DNA from 3 places in the Pseudomonas phytophila genome. Region 1 is predicted to be linked to each of the others. Evidence: predicted binding sites of a transcription regulator. Region 1 holds the regulator's gene; each other region holds the start of a gene.
The links. The regulator sigma-54, encoded in region 1, starts transcription at its own class of promoters, with help from an activator protein. The targets are predictions, from matches to a motif close to ANTGGCATNNANNTTGCTNT.

Region 2: a site for sigma-54 is predicted at 1,813-1,832, ahead of glnK (P-II family nitrogen regulator). Genes of this name have one in related genera too.
Region 3: a site for sigma-54 is predicted at 1,504-1,523, ahead of K3169_RS15435 (ammonium transporter). Genes of this name have one in related genera too.

What each region holds. Positions count from the first base shown of each region.
Region 1 covers NZ_CP081201.1:1,250,961-1,254,241, forward strand. Annotated here, with positions in the region: gene ptsN (PTS IIA-like nitrogen regulatory protein PtsN) at 1-149, opposite strand, end outside; gene hpf (ribosome hibernation-promoting factor, HPF/YfiA family) at 162-470, opposite strand; gene K3169_RS05435 (RNA polymerase factor sigma-54) at 602-2,095, opposite strand; gene lptB (LPS export ABC transporter ATP-binding protein) at 2,281-3,006, opposite strand; gene lptA (lipopolysaccharide transport periplasmic protein LptA) at 3,007-3,281, opposite strand, start outside.
Region 2 covers NZ_CP081201.1:135,633-138,913, forward strand. Annotated here, with positions in the region: gene K3169_RS00655 (ammonium transporter) at 1-1,236, opposite strand, end outside; gene glnK (P-II family nitrogen regulator) at 1,269-1,607, opposite strand; gene K3169_RS00665 (accessory factor UbiK family protein) at 2,026-2,289, shown strand; gene K3169_RS00670 (PLP-dependent cysteine synthase family protein) at 2,524-3,281, opposite strand, start outside.
Region 3 covers NZ_CP081201.1:3,402,062-3,405,342, reverse strand. Annotated here, with positions in the region: gene K3169_RS15445 (NAD(P)-dependent alcohol dehydrogenase) at 1-461, shown strand, start outside; gene K3169_RS15440 (helix-turn-helix transcriptional regulator) at 464-1,168, shown strand; gene K3169_RS15435 (ammonium transporter) at 1,653-2,972, shown strand.

The DNA of each region.
Region 1 (3,281 bases):
ATAAGACTCGAAAACACGTCGTCCGAATCCAGATCAGGCACTTCTTTGCCGATCAGGTTGGCAATTTGTTCGAGGACTTTTTTCTTGCTGCCGCCCGGCACGTTCACGAGTGAACGGCCGGGGGTCAGGATATTTTCTAGTCGGATCATGTTTTGGGGGTATCAGCGAGCCGTTGCACCCTGAAGGAGGCTTAGCTGTTTTTCCTTATGCTTGAGCAGTTGTCTATCCAGCTTGTCGGTCAAAAGGTCGATTGCCGCGTACATGTCATCATGTTCCGCATTGGCGACGACCTTTGAGCCGGGGATGTGCAGGGTGGCTTCGATTTTCTGCTTGAGCTTCTCGACCTCCATGATGACCTGCACATTAGTGATCTTGTCGAAGTGGCGCTCCAGTCGTCCGAGTTTTTCGGTGATGTAGTCGCGTAGGGCGTCGGTCACATCCAGTTGATGTCCACTGATGTTGACTTGCATACCGCTTTCTCCTTATTGCCAGTGCATAAAGAGGCAGGCGTTTGCCTGCCACTGGAACGCTGTGGCTAGCAACCGGGTTGTGTAGAAACCGCCTCGGGCCAACGCTCGCACGGTTGCTACGGTACCTCTCGTCACATCAGTCGCTTGCGTTCACTCGACGGCGCAATGCCAAGAGATTCGCGGTATTTGGCTACTGTGCGACGGGCTACTTGAATGCCTTGTGCCTCCAGTAAACCAGCGATCTTGCTGTCACTCAACGGCTTTTTCTGATTTTCCGCTGCAACCAGTTTTTTGATGATCGCCCGAATGGCTGTGGATGAACATTCACCGCCCTCGGAGGTGCTTACATGGCTCGAGAAGAAATATTTCAACTCGTAAATACCACGGGGGGTATGCATGAATTTCTGCGTGGTTACACGAGAAATGGTCGACTCATGCATGCCTACGGCCTCTGCAATGTCATGCAGGACCAGTGGCTTCATCGCCTCATCGCCATACTCAAGAAAGCCGCGCTGGTGCTCGACGATCTGTGTCGCCACTTTCATCAGGGTTTCATTGCGGCTCTGCAGGCTTTTGATGAACCAGCGTGCTTCTTGCAGCTGATTGCGCATGAAGGTGTTATCGGCGCTGGTATCAGCGCGGCGGACAAACCCGGCGTATTGCGGATTCACACGCAGGCGTGGGACCGATTCCTGATTGAGCTCAACCAGCCACCGCTCGTTGTCCTTGCGCACAATGACGTCCGGTACCACATACTCAGCTTCGGTGGACTCGATTTGCGAACCCGGGCGAGGGTTGAGGCTTTGCACCAGTTCGATGACCTGGCGCAGTTCATCTTCCTTGAGCTTCATGCGGCGCATGAGCTGCGAGTAGTCGCGGCTCCCCAGCAGGTCGATGTAGTCACTGACCAGGCGCTGTGCTTCGCTGAGCCAACGGGTTTTTGCAGGTAGCTGACGCAGTTGCAGCAGCAGGCATTCGCTAAGGTTGCGCGCGCCGATGCCGGCGGGTTCAAACTGCTGGATGCGGTGGAGCACGGCTTCAATCTCGTCGAGCTCGATATCAAGCTCGGGATCGAAGGCGTCGAGGATTTCTTCCAGCGTCTCGTCCAGATAACCCTGATTGTTGATGCAGTCGATCAGCGTCACGGCGATCAGGCGATCGGTGTCGGACATCGGCGCCAGATTCAACTGCCAGAGCAAATGGCTTTGCAGGCTCTCACCGGCAGAAGTGCGAGTGGTGAAGTCCCATTCGTCATCGTCGTTGCTGGGCAGGCTGCTGGCGCTGGTTTGGTAGACGTCTTCCCACGCGGTGTCGACGGGCAGCTCGTTGGGGATGCGCTCGCTCCAGTCGCCCTCCTCAAGGTTGTCCACAGTAGGCGCCGGCTCCTGATAAGTCGGCTCCTGGACATCAGGATTAGGTTTCTGCTCGACGTTGTCAGCCAGTGGATCAGCGTTGTCGAAATCGTCGCCTTCTTCCTGGCGTTCCAGCATAGGGTTCGACTCCAGTGCCTCCTGGATCTCCTGTTGGAGGTCCAGTGTCGACAATTGGAGTAAGCGGATGGCCTGTTGCAGCTGCGGCGTCATCGTCAGCTGCTGGCCCATTCTCAAGACTAGCGATGGTTTCATGGCTGGGGCTTAACACCTTATTCGCCGGCGCACATGCGCCATCCACTACCGAGCGCCTGGGCGCGTACATAAGCAAATTATATGCCTGAAACTGAAGTGTTTGCCTAGGGGATGCTGGCATTTAATAACCATCAGCACCAACAACCAGGCATGCCCGCCTTTAAAGCCGGGCACCGCAGTTCTTTTTACAGGCGGAACTCGTGACCGAGGTAGACCTCTTTCACCAACTGATTTGCGAGAATGGTTTCCGAGTCGCCTTCGGCAATTAGCTGCCCGTCATTGACGATGTAGGCTGTCTCGCAGATGTCCAGAGTTTCACGAACGTTGTGATCGGTGATCAGCACGCCGATGCCCTTGGCTTTCAGATGGTGGATGATCTGTTTGATATCGCCTACGGAAATCGGGTCCACACCTGCGAATGGTTCGTCGAGCAGGATGAATTTCGGTGAGGTAGCAAGTGCGCGTGCGATTTCTACGCGGCGGCGCTCACCACCAGACAGGCTCATGCCCATATTGTCGCGGATATGGGTGATGTGGAACTCCTGCAGCAGGCTTTCCAGCTCCTTGCGGCGTCCATCCCGGTCCAGTTCCTGACGGGTCTCGAGAATCGCCATGATGTTGTCGGCTACCGACAACTTGCGAAAGATCGAGGCTTCCTGTGGCAGGTAGCCAATACCGGCACGTGCACGGCCGTGCATGGGCTGGTGGCTTACATCCAGGTCGTCGATCAACACTCGCCCCTGATCCGCCTGAACCAGGCCGACAATCATGTAAAAGCAAGTGGTCTTGCCAGCGCCGTTAGGCCCCAGCAATCCAACGATCTGGCCGCTTTCGATGGACAGGCTCACATCGCGAACGACCTGACGGCCCTTGTAGCTCTTAGCCAAATGCTGGGCTTTCAGCGTCGCCATTTACTGGGCCTTCTGCTGGTCGGTTTTCTTTTTCGGCTGGATAACCATGTCAATACGCGGACGTGGCGTGGTCACCTTGCTGCCGCCATTGGCACGACCAGCACTGACGATCTGCTTGACCGTGTCATACACGATCTTCTCGCCTTCGGACGTGTTGCCATCATTGATGACCTTGGCCTTGTCGATCAGTACGATACGATCCTGCGCAGCGTAGTACTGGATGGTGATCGCGTAGGCTTGAACGATAGGCTTGTCTACAGACGGCTTCTGCTCGT
Region 2 (3,281 bases), 1.1 Mb from region 1:
GATGATGAAGGTCACGATCGCGGTGTAGATGATCGTGAAGCCGACGCCTTTGCACTGAATCCAGACTTGGGCTGCGATGTCAGTCACGGTGCCGAAGCCGCCCAGAGCAGGGGCTGCGAACACGCCAGTCAGGATTGCGCCGATGATGCCGCCGATGCCGTGAACGCCGAAAGCATCCAGGGAGTCGTCGTAGCCCAGCTTGCGCTTGAGGCTGGTGGCGCAGAAGAAGCAGATCACGCCTGCAGCCAGACCGATGATCAGGGCGCCCATTGGGCCAACAGTACCGGCAGCCGGAGTGATGGCAACCAGGCCAGCAACCACGCCCGAAGCGATACCCAGTGCGCTTGGCTTACCGTGGGTCAGCCACTCGGCGAACATCCAGCCCAGAGCAGCAGCGGCGGTCGCGATCTGGGTAACCAGCATCGCCATGCCTGCAGTGCCGTTGGCGGCCGCAGCGGAACCGGCGTTGAAGCCGAACCAGCCTACCCAGAGCATTGCCGCGCCGATCAGGGTGTAACCCAGGTTGTGCGGAGCCATTGGAGTGGTAGGGAAGCCTTTACGCTTGCCCAGTACCAGGCACGCAACCAGACCCGCCACACCCGCGTTGATGTGAACCACGGTGCCGCCTGCGAAATCCAGGACTCCCCAGTCCCACATCAGGCCGCCGACGCCGCCCCAGACCATGTGCGCGATTGGCGCGTAGACCAGAGTGAACCAGATAGCCATGAAGATCAGCATCGCGGAGAACTTCATGCGTTCTGCGAAAGCACCGACGATCAGGGCTGGAGTGATGATGGCGAAGGTCATCTGGAAGGTGACGAACACCGCTTCAGGGAACAGTGCAGCAGCGCCGGTGATGCTGGACGGCGTGATGCCTGCCAGGAACGCTTTGCCCATACCGCCGAAGAAGGAGTTGAAGTTGACGACGCCTGCTTCCATACCGGTAGTGTCGAACGCAATGCTGTAGCCGTAAACGACCCACAGGATGCTGATGAGGCCGGTGATGGCGAAACACTGCATCATCACAGAAAGAATGTTTTTCGAGCGGACCATGCCGCCGTAGAACAGCGCAAGACCAGGGATGGTCATGAACAGCACTAAGGCTGTCGAGGTCAGCATCCAGGCGGTGTCACCTGAGTTGAGTACTGGGGCTGCCACTTCGTCTGCCGCCATGGCCAAGCCAGGGGTTACGAGGGACAACAGGGCTCCTAGCCCTGCGAATTGACGCAGAGTCATATTGTTTTCTCCTGGGGCGTTGGGTTGGCGGCTTAGATTGCGTCGGTATCGGTTTCGCCGGTACGGATGCGAATTGCCTGTTCCAGATTCACAACAAAGATCTTGCCGTCACCAATCTTGCCGGTGTTGGCTGCTTTGGTTATCGCCTCGATAACGCGATCCAGATCCTTATCGTCAATGGCAACATCGATCTTCACCTTGGGAAGGAAGTCGACTACATATTCCGCACCGCGATACAGCTCGGTGTGGCCTTTCTGACGTCCGAAGCCTTTGACTTCAGTAACGGTGATGCCCTGCACGCCGATTTCGGACAGCGACTCGCGCACGTCGTCCAGTTTGAACGGCTTGATGATGGCAGTGACTAGCTTCATGAAACTTTCTCCCGAATTGGTGGACTTGCCCCAGGAAAACAAACCCGACTCAAGTCTAAGCGCAGTGCCTGGCTTTGTAACGCATCGGTCGCCTGAAGGAGGTCCGACCAACCCCAGAAAACCGCTTTTGACGAAACATTCCCCGCTCCGCCTGCCGCACTGTAATCGTCAACGCGACTGCATCAGTGCATGGGTCATCAGCGACTAAGCAGAAAGCTTGCCATCTCCTGATTTTTCATTGAATACAGGCCCTTGATCCCTGTTTAAGGCACCGGAGCCGCCCGGCGAAGTGCGTCGGCGCACAACTAAAGTGCGTCCGTGCACGCGCTGGTGCGCCATTATCGTGCGTCCGCCTTCGCTGGAAATGACTATAGACGCTCCGTGCTACACTGCCGCTTATCTGAAACCGGAGGTAGACATGCTCGCGCCCAAAGCTTTTCTCGATGCCCTGAGCGGCCACGCCTCGCGCTTGTTCAATGGCGAAACACCGATCCCGCGTAATGAATTTGAAACCCAGTTCAAAGCCTTGCTGCAAAGCGGCTTCAGCAAACTGGATCTGGTCAGTCGGGAAGAATTCGACAGCCAGATGGCCGTCCTCGCCCGCACCCGTGCCCGCCTCGAAGCGCTGGAGGCAAAGGTTGCGGAGATGGAAGCGAAGCTGAACCCGCCTGTGGGTGAGTAAATAGCGCCGAGTGTGTGGGCTGTGCCCTTATACCTGATTTGGAATGATGTTCTTGTGGGAGCGAGGCTTGCCCGCGATAAGGCTGGACGCGGTTCACTTTAGATCGCGTCCAGCCTTATCGCGGGCAAGCCTCGCTCCCACAGGGATTTGCATTTGCTGTACGACAGCTTGTTGTCAGGATAGAAGGGAAATTTCCTGCAGACACAAATTGGTGCATACCTTGTGAGCAGGAACTCACCCCGCAACCAACAACCGCTCCAGCCGTTTCGTATACGGCGAAAGATCACCAATGGTGCGTGCGACCCATTCAGGGTCGTAATAGGTGTCCAGATAGCGCTCGCCGCTGTCGCACATCAGGGTCACCACTGAACCCTTCAAGCCCTGCTCCTGCATGTCCAGCGCTACCTTCAGCGCGCCCCAGACGTTGGTCCCCGTCGAACCGCCCGGTTTCTTGCCGATCAGCTTTTCCAGCCAGCCAAGGGTGGCAATGCTGGCTGCATCGGGGATTTGCAGCATGTCGTCGATGACCCCCGGCAAGAACGACGCTTCTACTCTGGGTCGCCCGATGCCCTCGATACGGCTGCCCTTGAGGCTGATCAGGCTTGTATCGCCGCTGCGGTAGCTGTCGTAGAACACCGAATTCTCCGGGTCGACGACGATCAGTCTGGTGGCATGGCCCTTGTAGCGTATGAACCGGCCAATGGTCGACGACGTACCGCCCGTTCCTGCGCTCATCACAATTGCGGTCGGGACGGGATGTTCTTCGCCACTCAACTGATCAAAGATGCTGTCAGCAATGTTGTTATTACCTCGCCAGTCCGTAGCCCGTTCCGCGTAAGTGAACTGATCCATGTAATGACCGTTGTCGAGGCGAGCCAACCGCTCTGCTTCGGGGTACATGTCGCAGGATTGCTCCACGAAATGGCAGCGCCCGCCGAGCATCTCGACCTGCTGGATTTTCCTGCTGGCGGTATGGCGCGGCATGACCGCTT
Region 3 (3,281 bases), 2.2 Mb from region 1:
TACAAATAGCGCTTATGCATGGCGCTATCGTGTCAGGCAGTTGCAGCACCAGGGACATACAAAGGGCAAAAACACTCGGTTTGCAAACCGTCTATGACTACCGTAATACACAGGTATCCAGTATCGCGGTCCGATTCGATGTCGTTTACGACACTGCGGCGACACTCGCTGTTTCGACAGGGGTTGCGATGTTGCGCCCGGGAGGGGTGTTTCTGGATCTGAACCCAGGCCCTGGCAAGTTTATTCGAGCGATCTTTGATCGCCGACTCAAACCCATCATCGGATCGCCCCGAGCAGAAATTCTGGATAAGCTCGCCAAGGCTGCCAGTGCAGGAAGCTTCAGAATCCCGATAGGCATATCTGTGGCCCTACACGATGCTATACAACTGATCGGGGACATCGAAAACGGTCGCAAACCTGGCGGTAAGGCCGTCATCGAGATGGTTAACGAGATAGGGTAGCTATGGCCAGAAGTGATCGTTTGTTTGAGCTGATGCAAGTGCTTCGGCGTCATCGCAGAACGGTATCAGGACGAACACTCGCTCAAGAGCTGGGAGTATCGCTTCGCACCATACGCCGCGATGTTCTGACATTGCAGGGCATGGGGGCCGAGATTGAGGGCGAACCTGGCTTGGGATACGTGCTCAAGCCGGGGTTTCTTCTGCCTCCGCTCTCATTTACGGAGGAAGAAATACAGGCACTGGTAACCGGCGCTTTATGGGTCAGTCGTCATACCGACGACAAGTTTGCCTTCGCCGTTAAAAACGCATTAGCGAAGATTAACGCTGTCCTGCCTCCGGACATGCGACCGGCCTTCGACGATGAAACATTTTACGTCAGCGGCCCTGCATCCCATGCCACACCCATCGACTTGAGCGAGATTCGCCGTGCCCTGCGCAACCAGTGCAAGCTGCGTATCACGTTGTCGATCACACATGCACCCGATATGGACCAGATCATCTGGCCAATCATGTTGGGGTTTATTGAAAACCGGCGTTCAGTAGCAGCCTGGTGCGAGGCTGACGGCAAATTTCGCATGATAGACCTGGATAACGTGACACACGTTGAAGTGCTTGCAGAACGCTACTCCCGCAATCGCCGCCAGATGATCAAGGAATGGCGTGCCCTGGACATTTTGCCTTGTAACGAACGTGGGGAGGCGTGCTGATCGTGGGCGGCTGACCACCTCGTCTGTTTGAGCATTTTCATACAGCCTGTTTTGGCAGTAGAAGAAATTAGCAAATATGTAGCTGCTATTTTTGGATAAGTCGCAACATACAGGCAGGCGATCGACACTTGGGAATGTCTTGGCAATACCCCATTGTGCATATAGCCATAAAAGCGCTCGACTCGAGAAAGTGTGCAGTAACAGTGCATATTCCCAGCCTGCATAATTGCCGTTGTTGGCATCCAGCACCTGCTGCAAACAAAAACCTTTCCTCACAACAGGCAAACGCCGAGTTCTCGGCAATAACGTCGATCCGCGCCACTGACCAAGGCGGGAATGGCAAGCAAATTGCTATTCCTTACAGGAAACTAATTTACTCAAAGGGAATGAATAATTTCACCCTGAGGCGTAAATCCAAGCGCTGACGAACTCTGCCCTGCAGGGTCGTGCCAGCGAAATTCCTGACCTCTGGAGATACTCAGCCATGATCCGCCTTACTCGCACAGGCCGCGCCATCTGCGGCCTCCCTCTTGTTGTGGCTTGCTCTTCAGGGTATGCCGATGAAGCTACGCCAGTGATCAACACGGGTGACACAGCGTTTGTGGCGCTGTGTTCGCTGGTCGTGTTGTTGATGACGTTGCCCGGCCTTGCGCTGTTCTACGGTGGTATGGCCAGAACCAAGAATGTGCTATCGGTGATGATGCAGGTGTTCTGCACGGCGGCCTTGATGTCGGTCATTTTTGCCGTGTATGGCTACAGTCTGGTGTTTGGCGACGGCGGCTCGCTGAATGCAATCATTGGCAACTTCGACAAGTTGTTTTTGCAGGGCGTAACCATTCATACAGCGGTGGGGACCATTCCTGAGTATTTGTACTTTCTGTTCATGTTGCTGTTTGCCGCCATTACACCGGCAATTATTGTCGGTGCATTTGCCGAACGCATGAAGTTTGCAGCGGTGATGGTGTTCATGGCGGTGTGGATCACCATTAATTACATTCCCATGGCGCACATGGCATGGGGCGGTGGCTGGGTGTTCAGTCTGGGCGTGCAGGATTTTGCCGGCGGTAACGTCGTGCATCTCAATGTCGGTATTGCCTCGCTGGTCGGTGCCTGGCTGATCGGTCGGCGACGCGGTTTCGGCACCTCAGCGCTGGCACCGCACAACATGACGATGACCATGACCGGCGGTTCACTGTTGTGGGTTGGCTGGCTGGGTTTCTGCGGTGGCTGCGTGCTGGCCGTCAATGGTTTCGCCATGCTGGTGATGGTCAATACCATGCTGGCCAGCTGTGCCGGTGCGCTGGGCTGGATGCTTGTGGAATGGAAACACCGTGGCCGACCAAGTCTGTTCGGTGCGGTATCGGGCTCTATCGCGGGTCTGGTGGCAATTACCCCGGCATGCGGTTTCGTCGGGCCCATGGGCGCCATCGTCCTTGGCTTCATCGCAGGCCCTCTGTGTGTCTGGTCGGTGGAAAAACTCAAACCGATGCTGGGCCTGGACGACGCCTTCGACGTATTTGGCGTACACGGAGTCGCGGGTATTCTGGGTGGGCTTTTGACCCCGGTATTTGCCATGACAGCGTTGGGTGGTCAAGGATTTGCTGAAGGCCGTGACCTCATCAGTCAGTTGATGGTCAATGGCGGCGCGTTGCTGTTCAGCATCGTGTTCTCGGCGGTGAGCAGCCTGGTGGCATTCAAGATCGCTGCGATGCTGTGCGGTGGCTTGCGGGTCGACGAGGATGCTGAAGTGGATGGCCTGGACCTGGCAGCGCACGGCGAGGTCGGGTACAAATACTCGAACTGAGTCTCAGGATTATTCGGGGTTGATGGTCGGGCTGAAGGTATTAAGCCCGACTGCTTTCGATTCGGCATTGCTGCACAATCATTGTCTTGATTGCCCTGCAAAAGTGTATGCATGAGCGAATGAATTCGCTCCCACGGGGTTTGCACCAACGCGATCCTGTGGGACCGGATTCATCCGGGAAGGCGGCATTCCTGACGATAAAGAGGTTGTGGATGTAACGGCCTCTTCGCGAATGAATTCGCTCCCACGGGGTATGTGCCAACCTCAAATCCAACGCGATCCCTGTGGGACCGGATTCATCCGGGAAGG